DNA from 2 places in the Paenibacillus ihbetae genome. Region 2 is predicted to be linked to the other one. Evidence: riboswitches for the same ligand, from Rfam matches in the RefSeq annotation. Region 2 holds a riboswitch; the other holds the start of a gene.
The links. A riboswitch is a leader RNA that binds a small molecule or an ion and turns the genes downstream of it on or off. The one in region 2 is predicted to bind cyclic di-GMP.

Region 1 (6,221 bases), 3.2 Mb from region 2:
ACAGGCTCCGTCCGGTAAACAATCGTATAAGGCGAATCGATATCCTTGTTGAATCGAAGCTCGAATCCGTGCTTACCTTTCGCTACAGCGGTGTACTCATCTTCTGGAACCAGGTTTTGGTCATTCGTTGAATTCCCGTTATACACCTTCAGCGAATCGGAAATCCAGGTATGGTTCTCACTAAATTCATCCGTAATGATGGCTTGAGCGCTCGGAATCTTCTTCTCGTTGAAATTGTATTTCACCGTCCAAGTGATGATCCCCGTGTCCTTGTCCTGGCTATATGTCTTATCCAAGAAACTGCCGCGATCTACTGTTACTGTAGCCGTCGATTGGGCATTTTCCATCCCGTCGCCAGACAGAACAGCGGTGTTCTCAAAACGGGACTGATCGCCGATAAGCTTCGTCGAGAAGCGAATTTCGTAGGCTTTGCTGATTGTTTCATCCTGGAATGCAAGCTCCAGCTTGCCGCCACCGCCTGTTTGGACGGTGTACTTGCCGGCATCCAGCCGTTCGCCAAGAACCGCCGAGCCGTCACCGTTAACCTGCAGATTGTATACCTCAACGGAATCCCCGATGAGCTCCAAGCCTTCAGGCATTTCATCGGTGATGACCGCGTGCTTGACCTTATTGAGCGACTTGTTGATCTGTACCGTCCAATCGATCCGGTCTTTGCCAATCGCTTTTCCTTGCTTCTCGATCAGCTTTCCGCCTTGCGGCTTCAGATTCACGACGACGGTCTGAACCCCGCCCTTTATCGGAATAGCAATAATGATTTCCGTGCTTCCTTTAAGAACTTCCTTCTTGAACTCTGTACGAATTTCCAGCTTGCCGCTGATGTTGGAATGGCTCTCCACGTAATCGTTGAAGGTCATCACAACCTTGCCGCTGCGGTCCACCGTAAAACGGCCGACTTCACCCTGACCGGCAACGAGCGGCGAGTCAATGTCCGTGAAGATTTCAAACTGCTGCGGCAGATCGAAGGTAAAGGTGTCCCCGTTCTTATAGTTGTGACCGTTCGGCAGCTCCCATTCATAGCTTAGATTCACGGCTGCGCCGATGTCCAGGCTGCTGCCCGGATTATAAACGGCATCAATGACAGTGCCGTCGATGTCGGTTAACACAACTTTGGTTATAATGCTATCATTATTGATTTCTGATTCGGACGGGCCATAAACATCATCCGTCACTCCATACACTGAATCCTGCACGCTTACCGGTTCCGGGACATTGGTCGATGCATTGACCGTCCAGCCCGACATTCCAAACAATGTTTGAATCATAAGCAGCAGAGCCAATACGATTCCACTTACTTTTTTCTTCATGATCTCTCCCTCAGCCTCTCCATTACCCTCAATATATTTGGTTCCGATGTTGCTTTTGCGTGCGCAAATCGAGCCAACCATCTCTCGGATCATATGCCGATAAGAGATTTGTTCGTCCATCACCTCCGCTTACTTTTTTTGGCGCACGATTCATTGGTGCCTGTATTTTCCTTAAGAACCAATTGAGCTTCTAGCATTGTAACGCCCTGTTCTGAATATTTTCTGAATATAAACCCGAATAAGCCTTGGACAATGGTCCAAAGCTTAAGGTTTTAGCTATAAAATTATTTTAATAATACTTAGCTGCAGAATATCGGGATGCCTCTTTAATCATTTTGAAACCGGCACCCTTGCTCTTCCATCCCGCATCGACGGTCGTGTCGATCGTGACCCACCGCCCGTTCAGGTAAACCTCATTCCAAGCGTGGTAAACGTCAACATAATCCGTTGTCCCCATTACAAGCTTGGTCGGAATGTCCATGCTCCGCAGCATGGATGCGAACAAGGAGGCGTAATCATAACACATGCCTTTTTTTCCGGACAGCGTGCGGTCAATATCGGGAAGATAGTCCGTCAGCTCGCTGGCGGCAAGCGCTTTATCATACCGGATCGTATCGACGATATACTCGTGGATCAGCTTTACTTTTTCCTCGTCGGTGTTAGCAGACCGGGTTAGCTTCTTTGCAAGCTGAGCCGCCTTGTCGCTTGAACGCCAATCGATGTTTTGTACCGAGTTCAAGAACACCCTGCTGCTATTCGTCAGTTGAAGCGTAACTTCTGCTTCCTGCACGATCTTATACTTGGTACCGTTGACCTGCTCCAGCACTGTTATGGTATAACGGCCGTTTCCCATCTGCAGCGGAAAGGACTCCTGCTGCTTGTCCGGTAAAAGCGTATATGTATACTTGTTTTGCCCTTTTGCAATCATGAGCTTCGTCTTCACATCCGCTTTCACGTCATAGCGAACGGCGATGACTCCGCGATCAAGCTGCTCCAGATCCAGCCAATCTCCCGTTTGGGAAGCTTGTACAACCGGAGCCAATACGAAAAACGCAATAAACCCTACAATAGCCAACACCATGTTGCGCATACTGTAAACTCCCTTCGGTAGCCAGGCTGCCATTGACGGTTCATCAAGAAGGCCCTGTGGCTTTGCGTCCTTATCTTTCGACAAGTTTGCCATTATCGTGATAGAGTTTTCAAAGAATGAAACAAATCAAAATCTCCTATAAAAAAACAAAAAAAGCGTATTCGTTCGGTAGCTGGCTGCCATTGATGGTTCATCAAGAAGGCCCTGTAGCTTTGCGTCCTTGCCTTTCGACAAGTTTGCCGTTTATCGTGAGTAGCTTTATGTGAGTTCATCATACCAAATATCTCTAATTCTATCAAGCAAATTTTGAGATTGATAGACGACGATCGACAACAAAAAACGTCTCCAAAGAGACGCTTTTTTGTCAATCCCGCTTGATCATCAAACCGTTAGGGGAATCCTTAGAGGGACAGCTCCTTTTTTAACCGATCGAGCTGCAGCAGGTGGTGCCTGTAATGCATCTCCACCAGCAGAAACCACTCTTTGGCGTTTAAGGCTCCGAATCCGGGATGAGGAATCGTACTGCTGCTGTTTGCTTGGTGCAAATCCGCTTCCGTACGCTTCATCCGTTCCACTACTCCGTGAAGACCTTCAACTAACTGCTCTTTGCTCGCCGGCTGCGGCGGCGTGTACTGCGGAGACGCCGGTATTCGAATCCTGACAGGCGGAAAACTTCCTAGCTCGAACACCGCCTTGCCTCTCTCCGTTTTTTCCCCAGGGGATTCGACGGGCGTTTCGTTTCCGGCCAAACATTGGTCGACATTGCGCAGATGCATATATTGAGCCGATTGAATCAAATGCATGTACATTTGCCCAATGGACCAGTCTTCTTCGTTCGGTTTGATATGCAATTGCTCCAGCTTCAGGTGCTCCAGCTCATTCAAATAGACCGCTACTGTTGATTCAAACGCCTGCAAAGCTTCTGCTGTATTTCTCATCATGATATCTCCTCTTCCATCTGGTATATACCCAATATAAAAAAACGCTACTGACAACAGCGTGTCAGTAGCGTTTTAGCATTTTTTCGGCTTCTTCACGAATCCGGTTACGGAAGGACTCAGGCTCCAGCACCTCGACGTCCCCTCCCCAGCTGAGAACATGGGGCAGAAGCTCCTCCGGCTGCCTGACCCGAAACTGGACCAGAAGACTGCGCTCCCTTTGCTCAGCTGCTTCGATATAGAAGCCTGCGGTCTCGGCGATTTTATCGGTCATTTCCGGGTTTGCCCGGATCATCACATGTAGCTTACGATCGTCCGGCGGGCGATATTGACTCAGCTTAAATCCATGGGGAAGGCTGTACCTTTCCTCAAGCACCGTAACATCCCTCATGCGCGATAATCGGAAATGGCGAACCTCTTGTCGCAGATCGCAGCGTGCGATCATGATCCAATTCCCTTGAACGAGCACAAGGCCATATGGAGCGACTATCCGCTCATTCATCCGTTTCCCATCCGAATCCGGTATTTTTTTCAGGTAGAGCATCCTTATTTTCCGCCGCTCCAAAATGGCACCGCGAACCTGTCCGAGCTCGTTCTCCCCCTGCCCGCCGGGATGAAGAATTTGCATCGTTTCCCGGACAATCGCTGAGGCCTCACGAATGGGTTCCGGAAGAATCGCTTCAATCTTGCTTCGAGCTGCCCTCGCAGCTGATTTGTAGTCGCCATCCAGCCGTTGCTCAATCATATCCGTACCCATGAGCAATGCCACGGCCTCTTCTGCTGAAAAACCTATCGGCGGCAAAAAGTAACCTTCCATTAGGGAATACCCGTGTCCTGGAGACCCAAGGATCGGAACCCCTGCTTCGCTGAGCGCTTGCATGTCTCGATATATTGTCCGCACGCTTGTCTCGAAATGGGCAGCCAAATCTTCCGCCCGCAGCACCTTGCTCCGCTGCAGCTCAAGCATGATTGCGAACTGGCGCTCGGTTTTGTTCATCGTTTTCTCCCCTCTGCTAATACATAAAAACCCGGAAAACGGACAACCAACATTGTCTGTCTTCCGGGATCATAAATGGGACCTGGTCAACTATCCATATTACGGACCATTGCTTTATGTGATGAAGCTTAATTCAGCTTTGACCGATTCTGCTGCTGGGTAATTCTCAATTTCTCAGGGGTAACATCGTCACCATTCGGGTCTACAACCTTCAGGGTAGACATCGTGGAGAGTACCTGGCCCCGGATGTCTTTCAAGTATTCCTGGCGAAGCTTTTGCTGTTCGGTATATTCTTCTTGGGTCAAGCCTTCGGATTTCTGCTTGCGGCTCAGTTCATTGATTCTATGCAATGAAGGAATGGTCATCGTCATCGTTCATCCTTCCATATAATTAAGATGTAATTGTTAGTTTACTGTAAAAGGATTGAACTTGCAATAGAACCAGCCCCGGCCCTGCTGATCTGCTAATGTGGATGCTTCAAAGTGGATTGCACCTGTATCGCTACCGCTCCAGCACCATCCGGTTGGTCAGTGTGCCTAGCTTTTCAATCTCGACGGTAACCATGTCACCGTCCTTCAGGTAGGCTCGTTGATCGGCAGAACGCCCAAGCATAACCCCTTCAGGTGTTCCTGTCAAAATAAGATCCCCCGGCTCCAATGTCATAAACCTCGAAACATAACTCACGATTTCATCACACGGAAAAATCATATCCGCTGTATTGGACTGCTGTCGCACCTCGCCGTTTACTTCGCAGCGGATGGCGAGTCGATTCGGGTCGCCCACCTCATCGGAGGTTACCACATACGGGCCGAGCGGCAGAAATTTGTCGCACGACTTCCCGAGCAGCCATTGAGAGGTTCGCATCTGCAAATCCCTTGCCGAAAGATCATTGGCATTGCAGTAGCCAAAAACATAATCAAGCGCGCTGCTCTTATCGACGTGTTTGGCCGTCGATCCAATGACAATCGCTAGCTCAGCTTCATAATCGACTTGATCGCTTTCGCGGGGGAGTGGGACTGCCTCCCCGTGTCCGGCCAGCGAATTGGTGAATTTATTGAACAAAATCGGATATTCGGGTATTTCGGAGTTGGTCTCCCTTGCGTGCCGAAGGTAATTCAGTCCCACACAGATGATTTTCCCCGGATGGTTCACGCACGGAGCTAACGTAAGCTCAGCTTCATCAAGAAGCTCCGTTTCCGCATCGCGTGATCTCTCCACCAAGTCTTGAAGCGCTGCCCTTGCAGCCGCTCCGCCTTTGAGGAGCTGCTCGATCGTGCTGGGCATATCGGGTTGATGCAGCGATGCCCCGGCGACATCCAGTACCCCTCCGTCCAATTTGACTCCAAGTCTATAGTCTCCTTTTCGCACAAACGTCAGCAATTTCATCGGTCCATGTTCCTTTCTTTTAAAGGATGACTTAACCCATAGTATAACATTCTATCGCGCGCATATAATTCGAACTCATCGTTCAATCCTATCATTTTTTAGTTCGAATATTTTGCGGTTCAGAAACAAATTGCAGGCAGCGCACAACCGGTGCTAACTCCTCATCCAGCGGGTAAACCGGTCGAAGGACATGCCGATAATCAAAATGCTTCAGATTCACGCTGCAGCAGCCGGGAGAATCCACATGAATGACGCTCGTCGCCGCTTCTCCGAACGAAGCTTCCCATGCAACGGCTGACTTTACGGCAATGATCCGATAATCTCCCGGCCAAACGCCCACCGATCGCACATGGCCGATATCCCATGGCGGAATTCGGTGTTCTGTCAGAATCAGCGTCAGGCTTCCGCACTGAATCAACGCCGTCCGGCCCATCGATGCAAAATGCCCCTTCATATAAGGACCTGCATGCTGAAAGTCGCCGTCA
Region 2 (6,221 bases):
GATCCGGTATCACCAGGTTATCCCCGGTTACTTCACCTACGTTGCGGATCGTCTGGCCGGCTTGCCCTGCTGCCACTTCGGCACGGAACACGATCGTATGCCATGCCGTATCCGTAATGTTGCCGAACTGTCCGCTGACAATGCCATCCACGTACGAGCCCTGATCGGTATCCTGCGCATCCGTTACCGATTGGCCGTCCACCTTCAAGCTGCCTGTTACGTACTTCAGTTCACTCGGCAGCTCATCCGAGACCTCAAGATTCTTCACAGCATTCGGGGTGGTGTTGCGCGTACGGATCGTATACTCGATTACGTCCCCAACTTGAATCGTACCGCCGTTCAGATCCTTCACTTCTTTTCCGGATTCCATGACAGGTGCCGGATCGACCGAAGTCGGATCGTTAATCGTGATCTCCTCGCTTGGGCGGCTCGGAACATTCAGGTTACCTCCACTCACTTCACCCACATTCTTGATGACGTCCCCATGTTGGCCCTTGATAATCTTCGCTTGGAACACCAGCGTATACCAAGCCGTATCCGTTACGGTTCCGAAGCTTCCTTTAACCGTACCGTTTGTATATTCGCCTCGGTCGCCGTCGGCGCTATCCGTTACCGAGACACCGTTTACTTTCAATGTACCTGCTACATACTCCAGTTCTGCAGGCAGTTTGTCCGAAATCACCATGCTGGTTACCTGGCTGCCGGAAACCGTGTTGCGGGCACGGATCGTATACTCGATCGTATCCCCGACCTCGATGCTCCCACCATTCAGGTCCTTTGCAGCCTTTTCAGATTCAACGACCGGAGAGCGCGGCGTTACATCACCTGAACCGCCTCCACCGCCGTTACCCGGATCGACTGGCGGGGGAACTGGCGGATCTACCGGATCTACTGGAGGATCAGTTGGGTCCGTCGGATCTGTTGGGTCAGTTGGATCCGCCGGATCTGTTGGATCTGTTGGATCTACCGGGTCCGTTGGATCTACCGGATCCGTTGGATCTACTGGATCAGGATCGATTGGCGGTTCTGGTTCAACAACAATTTTCTCTGTTGGTGTGCCCGGTTGATCAATATTGTCACCTTCCACTAGAGCCGTGTTTTGGATCGTCTGACCGCCTTGTCCCGATTCAATAACGGCCTGGAACTGCAGCGTATGCCAATCCGTTCCCTTAACATTGCCAAATGAGCCGTATACTTCGCCCGTTACAGAATAACCGGCATCGTTATCGTTCTCATCGGTGACGGATACACCGTCCACCTTTAAGCTGTTCGGCACGTATTTCAAGCCTGCCGGCAACGTATCCGTAATCGTCAAATTCTCCAGATACGTATCGTTGACCACACCTCTTACACGAATTGTGTAGGTGAGGGTGTCTCCGACTTCATACGTCGCCTTGCTTACATTGTTCACGGCAAACTTCTCGGATTCAATCTGCGGATTTCTAGGGTAGACTTCCACTTCTGCTCGCGGTCTGTCCGGCGTAATGATATTGTCGCCTCCCACCGTGGCGATATTGATAATATCCTTCCCGGCTTGTCCAGGCTGTACGACCGCTTTGAATTGAAGCGTATGCTGATTCATGTCGGAGACGGTGCCAATTTCGCCGACAACCTGACCGGATGCATAATGGCCGCTGTCGTCCCCTTCAGCATCCGTTACCGACTGTCCATCTACAATTAGTGTACCCGACACATATTCGATTCCTTGCGGAATGGTGTCACTGATCGTTAGGTTTTTAATTTGGCTGTTGTCCACGGTGTTTCGAGTCTGAATCGTATACGTGAGGATATCTCCCACTTCCGGATGATTCAGATCCGTGTTACCAGTTGCCTTTTGCTCGATAGAAGCAGTCTTTTGAGACTCAAGCACAGGCGTTTTAAACTTAAACTTCGCATTAGCTTCATTGCTGCTTTTTGGTACATTATCAATCGTCGTTATCGCTTTATTGGAAACTAAAATATTGCCATCTTGATCCATATATTTGTCATAATCACTTGTTAAATCCAATGCGCCCTTAATTGTAATCGTATATTGTTGATTATAAAAATTGGCGTTGGAAAGCGCAGCATCTTTTGCTTTGATCGATAGTTGATGATCGATAACGGATACGTCAAATAGACTGGATACATCAACCCCGATGGTATTTTTGATTTCAATGTCTTTCTCTTCGACGATTAGTACCTCATTCAAAGCATCCGTGATCTCAAATGACTTGTAGTAATTGATTGGATCTGCATAAGGAACGGACTGGACGATTTGGTAAATAGGCTCCCGAGAATCCGGGTACTCGTTTTGACCTATCTTTTTATCTGCTACTGAATACCCGAACTTTACAGGTGCAGGAGGCTCAATTCCAGTTAAGCTGAATTGATCAATTCTAGTCCCATGAGTTTGTCGGACATTTGATGCACCAGCATAAGTCTCCGTAAAGGTGATGGTAGATGTTTCCTCAAAGACAAGAGTCATCATGGTATCTGGTGTGCCAGTTCCTCCTGGAGCTGTACCCTTCACGAACAAAGGCTCTCCATTAGTAATCCCATTATCATAAAGGATCGTTGATCCACTAATAGCAAATATGTCCTTTATCGGTAAATCAAACAACATTGTTTTTGCTGCGTTTATGGCACTAAAAGAGATATATCCTTTTACCTCAACTGGTTGCCCAGTTTCATGAGATATAAAAGTCGCCTTACGTGTAAAAGCAGTTTGCGACGACGCTGATGAATTTCTGGATGCACCAGACACATCAAAAGCACTGTTAAGCACATCTGTACTCTCGGACGTAGTTTCAACCACCATGTCTATTTTCTGATTGTTGTAAATTCCGACATTCGTAAAACTGAGGGTTGCTGATGGTGAACGTCCCCCAGATGTATCTTCAAAAAAATTAGCTGAACTTTGCGTTTTCCAACTATCACACGTAGATTGAGGAACTTTACTGCACATTTCTTCTACCGTTATTAATCTAGTATTCGGTCCTGGTGTAACAGACACTTCCGTTTCGTCTGTAAGCCTTGGTGTAAACGAATAGTCCGCATCAATATATTTTCCTTCACCTACACCCCCTAACATGGTTGCCTTTGGATGCTGATCAATGGGCGTACTTGGCAGGGTTGCAGCTTGTACTGGTGAGATTCCGCTAAATACAATGAGCATTGCCATTAAGCATATTAGACTGTTATGTAAACTCTTTTTTACTTTTGATTTCAGCTTCAAGTTTTGTCACCTCTTTTTGATATGGTATTCTGGGAAGTTTTTGGGTCAATTCTTGAACAGTTTTTAATTCACGGGTTTCCCCCAGATCGAGTATTCACCTCCCACTCTAAGATGGTGTTTCCTACTTCCCATCGGGAACCAGCCTAGTTCGGGTAATCAATCAATCATCGCCGGACCCGAGTCATCTCATCTATAGACAAGGTTTAATCCCTCGACTAACAATAGCTAAAATTTTAATATCTTAAAAAATAAAAAACCCCATCCAAAATAGACGGAGTTGTCCGTCGTATTCGGCAGCTGGCTGGCAGTAGCATTTGCATCGTTCTGATGCAAATCCGTTAGCCCCTTTAGCTTTGCGTCCCCATTTTTCAATGGGTTTGCCATGTTCGTACGAGCTTATATGTAACTGAGAAATTTAACCATTGATTTAAAAGTATATTATAAAGGTATGATAAGTTAGGTTCTTTGGTCTTATTTTCGTAGTTATTTCTCTCTATTTGTCGATTTTTGGGAAGATACAACTCCCTACCTTCCTCTACACTTGTAAACAAAATGCTGCCGATCCCGTCGAAAGCGCCACGGGAGCAAAAATATGAAAAATCAACCATTGATGACATCAAAGTCATCAATGGTTGATTGCGGTGCTTTATTACTTATCGATTAGGTTCGTCACTTTCAGCATTCTTGCGATCAATGCGGTTACTTCCGCGCGTGTCATTTGCGCTTTTGGACTCAGATGATCAGGTCCGTTGCCTTGGATAATTCCCGCTGCGATCAGCTGGGCGACATCTCCTTTAGCCCATGAAGCGACTTTATCTCCATCCGCATATCGGGCCAGCGTGGAAGCGATTTCCTCCTGACTCGGCACGTTTTCGGATTGAATCAAGCGGTACGCACGGGCAATCATCGCAAATCCTTGCTCTCTTGTAATTTGCTGACTACCCTTGAAATTGCCGTCCGTATAACCCCGAACGATATCAAATTCGTCCGCGAGCGCAACGGCATTCCGATACCATGCCGTAGTCGGTACGTCTGGGTAGATGTTTTGCGGTGCGTCTTGACGCATTAAGCCCAGGCCCAACACGACAATTTCAGCAAATTCGGAGCGTGTCACATGCCGGTTCGGCGAGAACGTGTTGTCGCCATTGCCTTTCAGATCGAGTCTTGCGGCAATATTGTTCACGTCTGCTCTGCCCCAGTGATACTGCACATCCTCGAAATCCTGCGGATTCCAGATCACTGAATAAGTACCACTGCTGCGCAGGTCATTGATGAGTGCGAAGTACCGGTTATTGACCTTTGTTACGACCGTCGGTACATGGTACACGCTGCCGTCCGGATTCACAATAACGCCTGTCGTGATTCGGTTCGGGTCAATGCCTTCCGGAAGCGCGATGTATTTCGGCGCATAGCCGTTCAGCTGTTCGGATCTTACTGTCTTGCCGTCATGCGTGAAGGTCATGTCAAGATCGACCGGATGAAGGAGATGCTCATAGCCTTTGGCTTCAGCCTGTTTGCGAGCGCTGTCTGCCAGCTCTTGCGAAGTGCGTTTGATCGTGATGTTCAGAGCAATATCTTGCAACTCAGCGCCATTCCATTGCTTCGCTATCTCACCTAAATCCAGCTGTTTGCTAGGAACCGGATAAATAGCCAGCAGCTCGTCCTCAATCGTCAGCGTCGAGCCCGTATCAGCCAGCTTCTTCACATCGGCAGCGGTCAGACCTTTCACCTCTACGTCCTTGCCGCCAGGGACCTGAATCTCCAGCTTCTGACCATTACCCTTGGACAAGATGTCGGACAACTTTCCTTTGTCGACCTCCACCACGATGATTTCGTGGTCCCCGTCTTTCTTGGTGCTTCCGGTAGCAAAAGAGCCATTTTCGCCGTTTACCGTGGTTTTAATATCGGTAGACTTGGACGGTCCTGGAACATCGGAAGGCTTGGACGGTTCCGGATTGGTCACTGGCGTTTCCCCGCCGTTATTACCTCCGCCGGAAGTGGCCGGTTTTAATAAATTAAATGCCTCTTCCAATGCTTTTTTCGCATCATTTATTTCTTGCTGCGTCGCGTCCGGCTTCTTCAATACATCTTCGGCCTTTTTCAATGCCTCTTCAAGGTTTCTCCAGCTGTCTGGCGTGTAGTTAGACTCCTTTAAGCTGCCATCGTTCTTCTTGCCTTGGATTTCGTCTACTTTCTGCTGAAGCTCGGACTTGTCCACCACGGCCGGCTTTTTAACCAAGCGATCCTGTGCTTCTTGCAACGCTTGCTGTGCAGCGTCGACCTCCTGCTGGGTTGCGTTCTTGTTTTCCAGCACGTCTTTGGCTGCCTGCAAAGCTTGCTGGAATTGTGCCCAGCTTTCTGGTGTGTAATCTTCCTCTTTCAATGTACCCGTGTTGATATCACCATCAACTTGATTAACCAGCTCTCGAAGCTCGGTCTTATCCGTCTTATAAATGATAACGGTGTAGGTGTTTTTCTTGCCCTGATAGTCTACGGTTACGGCAATCTCATTCGGGCCCGGCTGAAGCTGCAGGTCGTCCCATTGGTCAACCTTTTGACCGTGGAATGTAACCTCAACCTCGCTGTCCGGGTGCAATTCCTCAAATGCAAGCTTAGCGCTATAGACGCTCTCCGTTACAGCGGCTTGATAATTCAGATATTGATGGCCATCGAACGGAGGCTCTAACTGAATTTCTGCTCCGCCCTGTGCATCAAATACCTTCAATTCCAGCTTCTCAAGAATCGCGTCCTTCGTAACCAGATTTTCATACGCTTCTCTTAAGGCTTGATTTGCTTCATCAATTTCCTGCTGCGTAGCGTCCGGTTTGCTCAATACATCTTGAGCATTCTGCAGAGCATCCTTAAACGGTGTCAGACTCTCCGAAGTATAGTTATTTTCATCATAGCCGCCACTCGTCATGAAATTATCAATTTCATTGACCGTCGCTTCAAGCTCGGTTTTATCGGCCCGCAGTCCATCGCGCGCCTCATTCAAAGCTTGCAG

Region 1: it holds a riboswitch for cyclic di-GMP, as region 2 does, so the genes downstream of both, BBD41_RS00830 (transglutaminase-like domain-containing protein) here and BBD41_RS15070 (isopeptide-forming domain-containing fimbrial protein) in region 2, are expected to answer to the same signal.

What each region holds. Positions count from the first base shown of each region.
Region 1 is NZ_CP016809.1:191,640-197,860, forward strand. Features, by position in the region: gene BBD41_RS00825 (LPXTG cell wall anchor domain-containing protein) at 1-1,325, opposite strand, end outside; gene BBD41_RS00830 (transglutaminase-like domain-containing protein) at 1,615-2,415, opposite strand; cyclic di-GMP riboswitch class I at 2,429-2,516, opposite strand; cyclic di-GMP riboswitch class I at 2,580-2,666, opposite strand; gene BBD41_RS00835 (DinB family protein) at 2,817-3,353, opposite strand; gene BBD41_RS00840 (helix-turn-helix transcriptional regulator) at 3,418-4,350, opposite strand; gene BBD41_RS00845 (DUF896 domain-containing protein) at 4,479-4,715, opposite strand; gene BBD41_RS00850 (fumarylacetoacetate hydrolase family protein) at 4,852-5,736, opposite strand; gene BBD41_RS00855 (M81 family metallopeptidase) at 5,828-6,221, opposite strand, start outside.
Region 2 is NZ_CP016809.1:3,380,267-3,386,487, reverse strand. Features, by position in the region: gene BBD41_RS15070 (isopeptide-forming domain-containing fimbrial protein) at 1-3,217, opposite strand, end outside; cyclic di-GMP riboswitch class I at 3,507-3,609, opposite strand; gene BBD41_RS15065 (DUF8202 domain-containing protein) at 3,867-6,221, opposite strand, start outside.